3 regions of the Thalassobacillus sp. B23F22_16 genome follow, and region 2 is predicted to be linked to each of the others. Evidence: riboswitches for the same ligand, from Rfam matches in the RefSeq annotation. Region 2 holds a riboswitch; each other region holds the start of a gene.
The links. Region 2 has a riboswitch for S-adenosylmethionine ahead of ACGTNI_RS04730 (homocysteine S-methyltransferase family protein). Riboswitches for the same ligand answer to the same signal wherever they lie in the genome.
Positions count from the first base shown of each region.

Region 1 (4,216 bases), on a different contig from region 2:
TGCCCACTCATAAACCTTTTGCTGCACTTCTTTTTCATCTTTATATAAAACTTCTCCGAAGGATTTGAATAAATCCGCTCGAATTTTATAATATTCCGCTTCGGGCATACCGGTTTCAGCGAAATTTTCCGGATATACCTTCATTACTTCTTCATTAAAGGTTTCTGTCAATTCATAACGATGATCTACTATTTTTTCTCCGATATATCTGAATTCCTTCTCCATCAAATTACTCCTTTAAGTTTGACTTATAGTTGAAGAAGACGCTAACAATCAATCCTTTATATAATACCAAATAATTGGAGATATACAAGTAAAGGATAAACAGCACAGCAAATGGATGTAATCGATTTCAATTACTGCTTGACAATAGATAAAAGCAATTATACGATAAATGAAGAGAAACTAGTAGAGGTCGTTGTTTGACCTTGTTATTTTTTTGTCTATTTGTGCAATCGATTGCACATTAACGATATAATTTAACGACAACAGGTTAGGAGCAGTCTATTATGAGCAGAAAATGGTGGAAAGAAGCAGTAGCATATCAAGTATATCCGCGAAGTTTTATGGATTCAAATGGAGATGGCATCGGCGACATACAGGGTGTTATTTCCAAGCTGGATTATCTGATGGATCTTGGAATAGATGTGATTTGGATTTGTCCGATTTACAGCTCGCCGAATGATGATAATGGTTATGATATCAGTGATTATAAAGGTATCATGGAGGAGTTTGGAACAATGGCTGATTTCGATCAGCTGTTGAGAGAGGTTCATAAGCGTGGTATGCGACTGATCATGGATCTTGTCATCAACCATACTTCTGATGAGCATCCGTGGTTTATCGAATCCCGCTCTTCCAAAGACAATCCATTTCGGGACTATTATATTTGGCATCCTGGAAAAGACGGCAAGGAGCCGAACAACTGGGAATCAATTTTTGGCGGGTCAGCATGGGAGTTTGATGCGAAGACCAAGGAGTATTACATGCATGTGTTTTCCCGGAAGCAACCCGATTTGAATTGGGAGAATCCGGAAGTGCGTGAAAATCTTTATGAAATGGTCAATTGGTGGCTCGATAAAGGGATTGACGGATTCCGAATCGATGCGATTTCCCATATTAAAAAGATCCCGGGCTTCCCAGATCTCCCTAACCCGGAAAACAAGAAGTTTGTCCCTTCCTTCGAAGGTCATATGAACCGTGAAGGCATTCAGATTTTTCTGGAAGAATTGAAAGAAAAGACATTTGACAATTACGACATTATGACTGTTGGTGAAGCTAACGGTGTTAAAGTCGAGCAAGCCGATAAATGGGTCGGGGAGGAAAACGGCAAGTTCAATATGATCTTCCAATTCGAGCATCTTGACCTCTGGGGTAAAAATACCGATGGCGGACTTGATATCCACTCCTTGAAAGAAATTTTAACCAAATGGCAGAAGGGGCTGGAAGGCAGGGGGTGGAATGCTTTATTCCTGGAAAACCATGACCAGCCGAGATCTGTTTCGACCTGGGGAAATGATAAGGAATTTCTGGATAAGTCGGCAAAATGTCTGGCGACCATGTACTTTTTGATGCAGGGAACGCCGTTCATTTACCAGGGGCAGGAGATCGGGATGACCAATACTAAGTTTGATTCCATCGAGGACTATAATGATGTAGCCATTAAAAATATGTACTTCAACGAATTAGAAGAGGGGAAATCTCACGAAGAGATCATGGAGGTCATTTGGAAAAACGGCCGCGACAATTCAAGGACGCCGATGCAATGGAACGATACCAGGAATGCCGGTTTTACAACTGGGACGCCGTGGTTGAAGCTTAATCCGAATTATGCAGAAATCAATGTACAAAAAGGGATAGAGGATCCAAACTCCATTTACCATTACTACAAACAGCTGATTGATTTGAGAAAAGGGAGTGACGTTCTTATCTATGGCAGCTATGACCTTGTATTAGAAGACCACGATAGTATTTATGCTTATACTCGCGCGTTGGAGGATGAGGTTGTATTGGTTGTCACGAATCTTTTTGAAGAAGATGCTGATTTTGAGCTGCCGGCAAACTTACAGAATAAAGAGGCAGAGCTTTTGCTCAGCAACTATGAGATTGATTCAGAGGAAAATTTAAAATCTGTTAAATTCAAGCCTTATGAGGCTCGAGTTTATAAATTTAAATAATAACAAGAAATGCACCTGTCAACGATCGATTGGTGCATTTCTTTAATTGGCGATGGGGAGGATGGAAAAATCAAGTTATTGCATCTAGCTTCTTTCTATTGTAAAGTGTGAAAATAGTGCATGAGCAAACCATAATTAAATCGAGATCTTATCAAGAGAAGCAGAGGGACTGGTCCGATGAAGCTTCAGCAACCTCCTGGATAGGAAGGTGCTAATTCCAGCAAGTCATGGTACTTGGCAGATAAGCAGGAAAATAACCAGTAACTTCTTGCGTCTGCAAGAAGTTTTTTTCATGGTCAAAATTACAACAGGAATGGGCATAATAAAAGTGGAGGTTTTTTATATGCAAAGTGAAAAAATAACAGGGAATCCGTTCGCGCTGATTCCGTTTGGTATGTTCATTTTATTATTTATCGGATCTGGTCTTATTACAGGTGATTTCTATCAGATGCCGGTCATTGTGGCGGTGTTCGTTGCTATATTTGCCGCCTTGTTTATGAACCGCAAAGAAACATTCCAAACGAAAGTAATGCAGCTTGCGGAAGGGGGCGGGCATCCGAACATCATTCTGATGGTCATCATCTTCTTATTAGCAGGCGCGTTTGCTTCTGTAGCGGAAGGAATGGGAGCGGTTGACTCGACGGTGAATTTGGGTCTTACCATACTTCCGCAAAGCCTGCTTGTCGTTGGGTTGTTCGTGATTGGCTGTTTCATTTCAATTTCCATGGGGACTTCGGTTGGGACAATTGTGGCGCTGGCTCCAATTGGACTGGGAGTTGCTGAACAGACAGGTGTCCCGGTGGCGTTAGTAATGGGTGCTATAATCAGCGGTGCGATGTTCGGGGACAACCTGTCGATCATTTCTGATACGACAATTGCTGCTGTTCGGACACAAGGGACAAAAATGAAAGACAAGTTTAAAGCGAACTTTTTTATTGTTTTACCCGCTGCCGTAATAACTGCTGTCATTTTCGGTGTGTTAAGTGCCGATGCAGCAGGTTCTATTGAGGAAAGCCACCCATTCAACTTCGTCAAAGTACTGCCATACCTTGGAGTACTTGGATTTGCTATCGCTGGTGTCAATGTGATTTTTGTGTTGATTGGCGGTATCATTTTTGCTGGAGTTGTCGGCCTGGCACTTGGAGAATTTTCCATAATGGACTTTGTGACGTTGATCAGTGAAGGTTTTACTGGTATGCAGGAACTGACGATGCTCGTCATCTTGCTTGGCGGATTGGTTGAACTGATTCGGAGAAATGGCGGTATTGAATTTTTGCTGGAAAGGATCACGAATCGAATCCATAGCAATAAAGGTGGGGAATCAGGGATTGCTGGTCTGGTCTCAGCAGTGAATCTCGCGACAGCGAATAATACGATTTCCATTATTACGGCCGGGCCGCTTGCCAAACAAATTTCTGAACGGTTTGCTATTGATAACCGGAGGTCGGCAAGCCTGCTTGATATCTTTTCAAGCGCGGTACAGGGCTTAATTCCTTATGGAGCTCAAATCCTTGCAGCTGCCGGGGTAGCAAAGATTTCACCGGTGGAAATCGTCCCTTACAGTTTTTATCCGATACTGCTTGCTTTGTCTGGCCTACTGGCCATTGTTTTCCGATTTCCGAAGTTTACCAGGACACCAACTGAAAAAAGGGAAGAAGTAGAGATCAGAACATAAGGTTCCGCGGAGAGCGGAACCTTTTTTTAATAAAACACTACCTACGTGTAAGCCAGGTTTTCTAAGGAAATTGGATAATATTGAAAACTTTTGGCTATGTCATTCGTACATATAGAAAGGTGGAAAACCAACAGCAAATGAAAAGAATATACAGTAACGTGGGAATAATGAGGATGCTGATATGGACAGAGAAGTGATGGTCGTTCTAATTAGCTTACCTATTGTCTCATAACAAGACTTCAATTCTCTCTTTTTTTAAAAACTGTCTCTCTTTCGGAAAAATTTGTCTCTCTTATTTTCAAAAATGTCTAATATAATTGGTGCGGTTTCACTCATATAACATGACATGGCTCAATTATCATGG
Region 1 is NZ_JBIEKD010000015.1:7,477-11,692, reverse strand. Features, by position in the region: gene ACGTNI_RS12555 (STAS domain-containing protein) at 1-225, opposite strand, end outside; gene ACGTNI_RS12550 (glycoside hydrolase family 13 protein) at 510-2,177, shown strand; SAM riboswitch class I at 2,323-2,425, shown strand; gene ACGTNI_RS12545 (Na+/H+ antiporter NhaC family protein) at 2,521-3,852, shown strand.
Region 1: it holds a riboswitch for S-adenosylmethionine, as region 2 does, so the genes downstream of both, ACGTNI_RS12545 (Na+/H+ antiporter NhaC family protein) here and ACGTNI_RS04730 (homocysteine S-methyltransferase family protein) in region 2, are expected to answer to the same signal.

Region 2 (4,216 bases):
GACAAGAGCATCAAGGGGATTGCGAAAGACATTACTGACCTTGCTATGAAAGCAAGAAATGGTAAGTTGACTTCTGCAGATATGGAAGGAGGCACCTTTACGGTCAATAATACCGGATCTTTTGGCTCTGTGCAGTCCATGGGTGTCATCAACCACCCACAGGCAGCAATCTTACAGGTGGAATCCATTGTGAAAAAGCCTGTTATCAAAGATGGGATGTTCGCTGCAAGAGATATGGTGAATCTATGTTTATCATTAGATCATCGTGTGCTTGATGGCTTGGTTGCCGGTAATTTCCTTGCGCGTGTTAAAGATATACTGGAAAAGGTAACGAAAGATAATACACCAATTTATTAATAAGAAAAACTCCCGTGTACCTAAGATGGTTACGGGAGTTTTTTATTATATCTAACCAATTTTGAAAAGGTCTCTCTCTATGCTTTTGTCTTATAGGAAGTGATATGAGATTGCAGGGTTTTATCTGTTCCAAACATAAAATGCTTTTCCATATTTGGGGAATAAGTGGAATTGACGGCCACTCTCCCTACAGTTTCTGCGACTTCACGCAGCATACTTGGAGATGCCCCGCAGCATAACCCTAAGTAATTGACTCCAATATCATGGGCTTCCTTTGCCCAGGCAGCAAGTTCATACCGGTTGCAATAAAGCGGGTCCAGCGATGTTGGAAAGGTAGTCTCGGTCGGCAGGGTACAAGAGCATCCCCCATCGGGTAAATTGAAAAAGGTAGGGTGTTCTTCCGTTGTTCTATATGGTATGGGTAGTGCACCTACATAACCCTCAACATTTGCACGAATTTTTTCCATAAAAGGCTGCATCGTAGCTGGTCCACGGAAACAATTCATTCCTACTACCAAAGCTCCATGTTTCTTCAATAACTGACAGCCTTCCTCTACGGTATATCCATCCCGTAATACATTCTCCCCCATTAATCCAAACGTAATGACAGCAGGGAGGCCTTGTCTTTTTATTTCTTCTAAAGCAATCTTTGCTTCCTCGTAATAATAGAAGGTTTCACCATTGACAAAGTCTACCCCTTCTTCTTTGCACCAGCGAACCATTTCAGCAAAAATAGCACGCACGTCTTCTTTTGAAGAAGGGTCGTCGGGATTGAAAAGATTAGTATTTGAAATGTTACCAGCCACTAATGCTTCTTCTTCCGGATGTTCTTTTGCTACTTCTTTGGCCAGCCTAATAGCCTGGCGGTTCAATGGCTCTAATAAATCTTCCTTGCCGATAATCCGCATTTTTTCCCGGTGGGCATTGTAAGTGAATGCTAAAACGACGTCCGAACCTGCCAGCATATAATCGCGATAAGTCTGTTTAAGGGCTTGTGGATTATCCAAGGCGACTTCCGGAACGAATGAACCAGCTTGAAGGTATCCGCGACGCTCTAATTCAAATAGGTATCCTTCCCCGCAAATAACCGGCCCTTCCTGCAATCGTTGTTCTAAACTTCTTTTTGTCATCCAATCATCCTCTCAGGTGTATTTTCTTCTTTTACAAAAAACTTCCCTCTTTTGATAAGAAGAGGGAAGTTATGTATCCAGTCCTCTCTTATCTTTCAGAAAATGGTTTCTGTAGGAATTAGCACCTTTTCAAGCAGCTGCCTGAATGGTTGCCGGGCATCATCGGGCCTAGTCCCTCCGCCACTCTTGATAAGAGTTGCTATGCAATTGTCCTGTATTATAAGTGGGTGTAATCAGAAATGTCAACTGTATTTTCAGAGAATTTTGTATAGAAAGCAATTAGCAATTACTGATTGATTGAAAGCAACTGGAAATATTGATACTATTATCTAAGAAGATAATCTTGTTATAAAGGGGATATACGCATGGATTTCAATATTTATATGAACGATGTCGTCAACCAGGCTCGTAACGAAATCACCCAGGCTGGCTATAAAGAACTTACTACACCAGACGAAGTGGATGAAGCATTGAATCAAAAAGGAACTACATTGGTGATGATTAACTCTGTATGCGGGTGTGCAGGTGGTGTAGCACGTCCTGCAGCAGCACATTCTATCCATTATGATAAACGGCCAGACCACCTGGTCACCGTATTTGCAGGGCAGGACAAAGAAGCGACGGAACGTGCTCGCCAGCACTTCGTCGGCTACCCGCCTTCTTCACCTTCTTTTGCTTTTTTGAAGGACGGAGAAATCGTTACAATGGTCGAGCGTCATGATATCGAAGGATTTGAACCAATGGAAGTCATTGGAAAGCTCCAAAACATATTTGAAGAGCATTGTGAAGAAATATAAGATTTAAAGTGAAAAAATCCGGTTCAAGGTTAGTGCCTTGTAACCGGATTTTTTTGCGTTGAGAAGGACATTTCCATATATCTCAGTTGTGATTGTGTTTAAACCACAAAACCGAAGGGAGATGTTTGTGAGTGGCACACCTTGTCTAAAAGCCGTCATAATCGTTACAATTTTCTTAAGAGATAAATAATTAGGTTAGGGTTACAAGGAATAGGGAAACATCTTCTTTACGTAAGTGAAGCGAAGGGATGTGATGGTAGTGGAAGCCATTAGTAAGAACTTTTTCTTGTTTTTATCGAATAACCGGCTGCTGGATAAATTAGCGAAAAAGTGGGGGCCAAAATTCGGAGCTGATAAAATAGTCGGCGGAGAAACCTTTGACCAGGCCGTACCCTTGATTAAGCAATTGAATCAGCAAGGTCTTCAAGTGACCGTTGACCATTTAGGAGAATTTGTAAATTCCGAAGCAGAATCGAGAAAGCGTTCACAAGAATGTATAGAAACCATTCGTACGATCGCTGAACATCAGTTAGGTTCTGAAGTTTCGTTAAAACTTACCTCCCTTGGACTCGACATCAATGAAGAACTTGTTATCGAAAACATGGAGCAAATCCTTGATACAGCCGAGAAGCACGGGGTAGTTGTCACCATAGATATGGAAGACTCATCGCGATGCGAACGTACCCTGGATATTTATAAACGATTAAAAACAACCTATCACAACCTTGGTACAGTCATTCAATCTTATTTGTACCGCTCTGATTGTGATATAGATGATCTCGATGAATATGATCCTTATTTGAGATTAGTAAAAGGGGCATATAAAGAATCTGGAAAAGTTGCTTTTCCGGATAAAGAAAAGGTAGATGCCAATTTGAAGCATCTGATTAAGAAAAATTTATTGAATGGCAATTATACAGCTATCGCCAGCCATGATGATCAAATCATCAATTACACGAAAGAGCTGGCAGCAGAACATCAGATACCAACCGATCAATTTGAATTCCAAATGTTATATGGGATGAGGAATCAGACACAACTTGACCTTGCTAAGGAGGGCTATACCGTACGAGTATACTTGCCTTATGGAGATGATTGGTATGGTTATTTTATGAGAAGGATGGCTGAACGACCAGCGAATATCGCCTTTGCTATTAAAGGTGTTTTCAGTAAATAAATGATAAATAAATTTCTTGAAAGGGGTTTTATAAATGGTAACAGCTTATCGTCATGAACCATTCACAGATTTTACGATTGAGGAGAATAAGCAGGCATTTGAAGCTGCATTGAAACAAGTGAAAGATGAACTAGGGAAAGACTATGACCTTGTGGTGAATGGAGAGCGTATTCACACGGAAGAAAAAATTGTTTCTACGAACCCTGCTGATACAAAGCAGGTGGTAGGAAATGTTTCAAAAGCCAATCAGGAGACTGCTGAGAAAGCAATTCAATCAGCAGCAGAAGCATTCAAGAGCTGGAAAAAGTGGGATGCTGCATCCAGGGCTGAGATTCTATTCCGTGCTGCTAACATCGTGCGCAAGCGTAAGCATGAATTTTCTGCTTACCTTGTCTATGAAGTAGGTAAACCATGGAAGGAAGCCGATGCGGATACGGCAGAAGCGATTGATTTCCTCGAATATTACGGTCGTCAAATGCTGGAACTAAAAGATGGAAAGCCTGTCAATAGTCGTGATGGGGAGCATAACCGTTATGTTTATACGCCGATTGGTGTAAGTGTAGTTATTCCGCCATGGAACTTAGCTTTTGCAATTATGGCTGGTACTACAATCGCCCCTATTGTTACAGGTAATACGGTGGTAATGAAGCCTGCCAGTAACAGTCCTGTTATTGCTGCGAAATTTGTAGAGGTGCTGGAAGAAGCGGGACTTCCTAAAGGGGTATTGAACTTTGTTCCTGGAAGTGGCGGGGAAG
Region 2 is NZ_JBIEKD010000003.1:172,663-176,878, reverse strand. Features, by position in the region: gene ACGTNI_RS04735 (dihydrolipoamide acetyltransferase family protein) at 1-357, shown strand, start outside; gene ACGTNI_RS04730 (homocysteine S-methyltransferase family protein) at 435-1,487, opposite strand; SAM riboswitch class I at 1,573-1,683, opposite strand; gene ACGTNI_RS04725 (BrxA/BrxB family bacilliredoxin) at 1,847-2,284, shown strand; gene ACGTNI_RS04720 (proline dehydrogenase family protein) at 2,544-3,461, shown strand; gene pruA (L-glutamate gamma-semialdehyde dehydrogenase) at 3,496-4,216, shown strand, end outside.

Region 3 (4,216 bases), on a different contig from region 2:
GTGTACCTTGGTGATGGAAGTCAATCATATAGTCTGGCATATACTTTGCAAGTACATTCTCATGCAGGGCTTTTGTTTCCGGCTGCTCACGGTCAACGTGATCCCGGTTAAGATCTACTCCATTTGCGTTATAACGCGTATGTGTCCCTGAGACATAGTCGTCCAGTGAGAAGTTTACATCGCCTTCTGCTCCATCGACATTGAGACGAGGAGCAATCAATACATTTACATTATCTAAGATTTGTTGAACTTCATTGCTGTCTGTGCTTAAGTATTGAACCATTTTCAAAGCAGCTTCCGTTGTCAATGTTTCGTTTCCATGCTGCTGTGTCAAAAATAAGATTGTCGGATTATCTTCATTTTCCCCAAACTTAGCAAGGTATAAATCACGATCTTTTACAGACTGTCCATATACTTCTAACGTCAAGTTTTCGGACTTTTGATCGACCCTTTCAAGGAGTTTGACCATTTCACTATACGAATGCAAACGCTCGTTCTTGATCGTTTCATTACCATTGTAATTCGGGCCGTTCGCACTTACAGAGTCTACTGTACCAAAAGCAAGACCTGAACTTAACAACACACCAGATAAAGCGATATTTAATGCTTTTCTTTTCATAACCATGCATCCTTTCGTCATTTTATTCGGGTTCTCTTTGAGCTTTCTAGACAGTTTTAGAGGAATCCTGTCAAAAAAACGCAACTCAGGAAAAACGCCCTAACAGAAGGATACATACGTCCTATGCTTATTCTTCATCTATTCCAAAAGTTTCATTCGCTGGTTCAAACCTTATTGCGAGATACAAAAAAACAGACCTTTTTTTGAGGTCTGTTTCATTACTTGTTGCTGTTTTCATAATTGTGTTCGTTCTGAACGTCTCCATTTTTCTTATGAATGACAGCTTTGGTGCCTTTATTTTCAGCAATTTCTTTTGCACGATCAATCGCTTCATCTTTGTTGTCAAACACCTGGTCAGGCTTTTTGGCTCCTTTAGCCTGGACTGCCCAACCGTCATCATGGGCGACAACATGTTCTCCACGGTCCAATAATTCCGGCCGGTTGTCATATTGTTTATCTTCCCGTTCCTTCAATTCCTTATCATCGACATCTTTCATTTCATTTATTTCTTTTTGTGATGCATTGTCGTACCATTCTTTCGCCTGACTTGTAGCGATTGGGATTGCACGGTTTTCATCATAGCCTTCATCTAACATAGCATTTGCTATATCAATCGCTTTATTCCTGACGGCGCTATTTAAATTCTTCAGAGAGCTTGGATAATCATTCTTATCCCAAGGCATTACGTCACCTCCTGAATCGTTTGTTTAATATGTTCCGCATAAATGAACATATTAAACATCTTCTGCCTGTTTTAGGCAGGTATAGGTTGCCCAGTCAATATAAATACTAGCTATGTACCACAAAAAAAGGAGTGTTTCTAATGGGAATTTTAACAGGCGATCCTAAAGAACAGCCTCTCCATTATGGGGAAGTGTTCGGAATGTGGTCCTATTTAGCCGTGGCTAAAGGAAATTACACACGTTACCAGACGTTTATGAACCATACAGGAGATAAAGAATTGATGAAGTTGCTTGAAGAGTTAATTGAGGGAATCAAGCATGAATCAGAAAGTATTGAAGAGATTCTGAAAACGAACGGGATAGCATTACCTCCTTCCGCTCCAGAAAGATCCAATGCTACGTTAGAGGATATCCCGGTTGGCGCACGTTTCAACGATCCGGAAATCAGCGCGCAGGTTTCCGCAGATTTATCACTGGGAATGGTTGCCTGCAGCCAGGTCATCGGACAGTGTACGCGTGAAGACGTTGCGATGATGTTCGGGCAGTTCCATATGAACAAAACCCAGGCTGCCGCTAAAGCGCTTCGTCTGAATAAAGAGAAGGGCTGGCTGGTAACACCTCCCCTGCATACAAAAGTACCTGAACCAGTTTAACCCCTGGACCAGACCATCAATACATGGTCTGGTTTTTTCTTTTAAAATATAGCTATGTTAAAAGTCATGTTAAAATTTTATTGGCAATGGGAAAGTTTTTATGAAAAAGTGATTGCATCATTAGCAAAATTCCTGTATGTTGGTAATTAACTCATTTCAATTGAATATTCACAATTCTTATGAAGAGAAGCTGAGGGAACTGGACCGATGAAGCTTCAGCAACCTGCCATTATGGTGAGGTGCTACATCCAGCAAATGGTATGATCCATTTGAAAAATAAGAAGAAGTGGCTAATTGACGGTAAAATCAGCTCTTCTTCTGAAGGGCTGATTTTTTATTTTACAATAAAGGAGACGGAATGATGGGCACTTATCACCTTGATACAACACTCGCACAAACAGGAAACCGAAGTGAAACAGCAACAGGAGCAGTTAATCCTCCTGTGTATTTCTCTACAGCATATCGGCATGAAGGGATCGGAAAATCAAGCGGGTATGATTATTCGCGAACAGGCAATCCGACGCGTGATTTGTTGGAGCAGACAATCGCTGATCTGGAATCCGGCGCAGGAGGTGTGGCTTTTAGTTCAGGAATGGCTGCCATCCAGGCTACTTTTTCGATTTTTGAACCGGGGGATGAGTTCATTGTAACGAAGGATGTTTATGGTGGCTCCTATCGTATTTTCGAAACTCATTTCAAAAAGTTCGGCCTCAACTTTCACTATTTGAATAGCTCTGACCCAGCAGATTTTGAACAGGTCATTACAAATAGAACGAAAGGACTGTTCATTGAATCTCCAACAAACCCTTTGATGAAACAAATCGATATCACGGCACTGGCTAAGGTTGCTGAAAAGAACAAAATTTTATTAATCGTGGATAATACATTCTACACGCCATACCTCCAGCGTCCGCTTGAGCAGGGAGCGGATATCGTTCTCCATAGCGGGACTAAATATTTGGGCGGACATAATGATGTACTTGCCGGATTAGTAGTAGCTCGTGATGGCAAGCTTTTAGAAGAACTTCGCTTGGAACAAAATTCATCAGGAGCGGTATTATCTCCGTTTGACAGCTGGTTATTGATGCGAGGGATGAAGACGTTAGGGTTGAGAATGCGACAGCATGAAGAAAATGCCAAACAGCTGGTCAAGTTCCTGGAACAAAGTCCTTTTATTGCTGACGTTTTATATCCTAGCAAAGGCGGTATGGTTTCCTTTCGTGTTCAGGATGAAACAGCCGTCCCACATCTACTCGAACAACTGAAACTGATTACATTTGCAGAGAGCCTGGGAGGAACAGAAACGTTCATCACCTATCCAGCTACCCAGACGCATTATGATATACCAGAAGAGATTCGCAGCAGCTATGGAGTTTGTAACAGGCTCCTTCGCATGTCCGTAGGAATCGAAAATGTTGAGGATTTAACTCAGGATCTACAGCAGGCATTAGAAAACTCGCACCAGCATGTCTGATTTTTCCCCTTGGAAATGCCCCCTTACCCTAAGAGCGTAAGGGGGCTATTTTCACCAGATAAATAAAGCGAGAGTAGTGGATACCATCAGCCCAATGATGACAGGGAAGAAGTTTTTGCGAACAAGTTCCATAACAGAAACCCCGCAAAAACCAGCTACAGCTACCAGCGATGACCAGGCGATCAAAGTTCCGCCGCCAACCCAAATGGATCCCATCTGTCCAATAGCTGCCAGGGTAGCAGGATCAATATTCCCTGAAGCAAGTGCACCAGATAATGCCCCTGTCAATGGCAGACCGGAAAAACCAGACCCATCCAAACCAGTGATCATACCGATAATCAGAATACCAAAGGCAGACAGCACCATATTTTCCGGGATTACATTTTGACCTGCCTGCACGAGATCGAACAAAAATGCTGGACTGGCCTCTTCTCCCAGTGACAGAATGCTTCCGGCGAAATCTCCACTTCCCAGGAAGAAAAAGCCGGCAATCGGGATGACAGGTCCCATCGCTTTAAAAGCAAATACAAAACCTTCTGTAATGTGCTCGGAAATACGATCCAGTGCCTTCCCTTTTCCAAAAGCAAGCGTCGCAAAAGATAATAATAATACAGCAACACCGCCGATGAACGCCGCTCCGTCTCCTCCTTCAAAACCACCCATTCTTCCACTGCTGAATTTCGTGTATGCCATATATAACATAACCAGCAGCATGGAAAGCGGGACAATGACAGCAAAAACTTTCCCCCATCGCGAATCTGTTTGAGAAGCAGCAGATCTAGTTGTA
Region 3 is NZ_JBIEKD010000005.1:55,265-59,480, reverse strand. Features, by position in the region: gene ACGTNI_RS05995 (M14 family metallopeptidase) at 1-619, opposite strand, end outside; gene ACGTNI_RS05990 (DUF2188 domain-containing protein) at 838-1,302, opposite strand; gene ACGTNI_RS05985 (DUF3231 family protein) at 1,443-1,955, shown strand; SAM riboswitch class I at 2,130-2,238, shown strand; gene ACGTNI_RS05980 (methionine biosynthesis PLP-dependent protein) at 2,317-3,429, shown strand; gene ACGTNI_RS05975 (hypothetical protein) at 3,481-4,216, opposite strand, start outside.
Region 3: it holds a riboswitch for S-adenosylmethionine, as region 2 does, so the genes downstream of both, ACGTNI_RS05980 (methionine biosynthesis PLP-dependent protein) here and ACGTNI_RS04730 (homocysteine S-methyltransferase family protein) in region 2, are expected to answer to the same signal.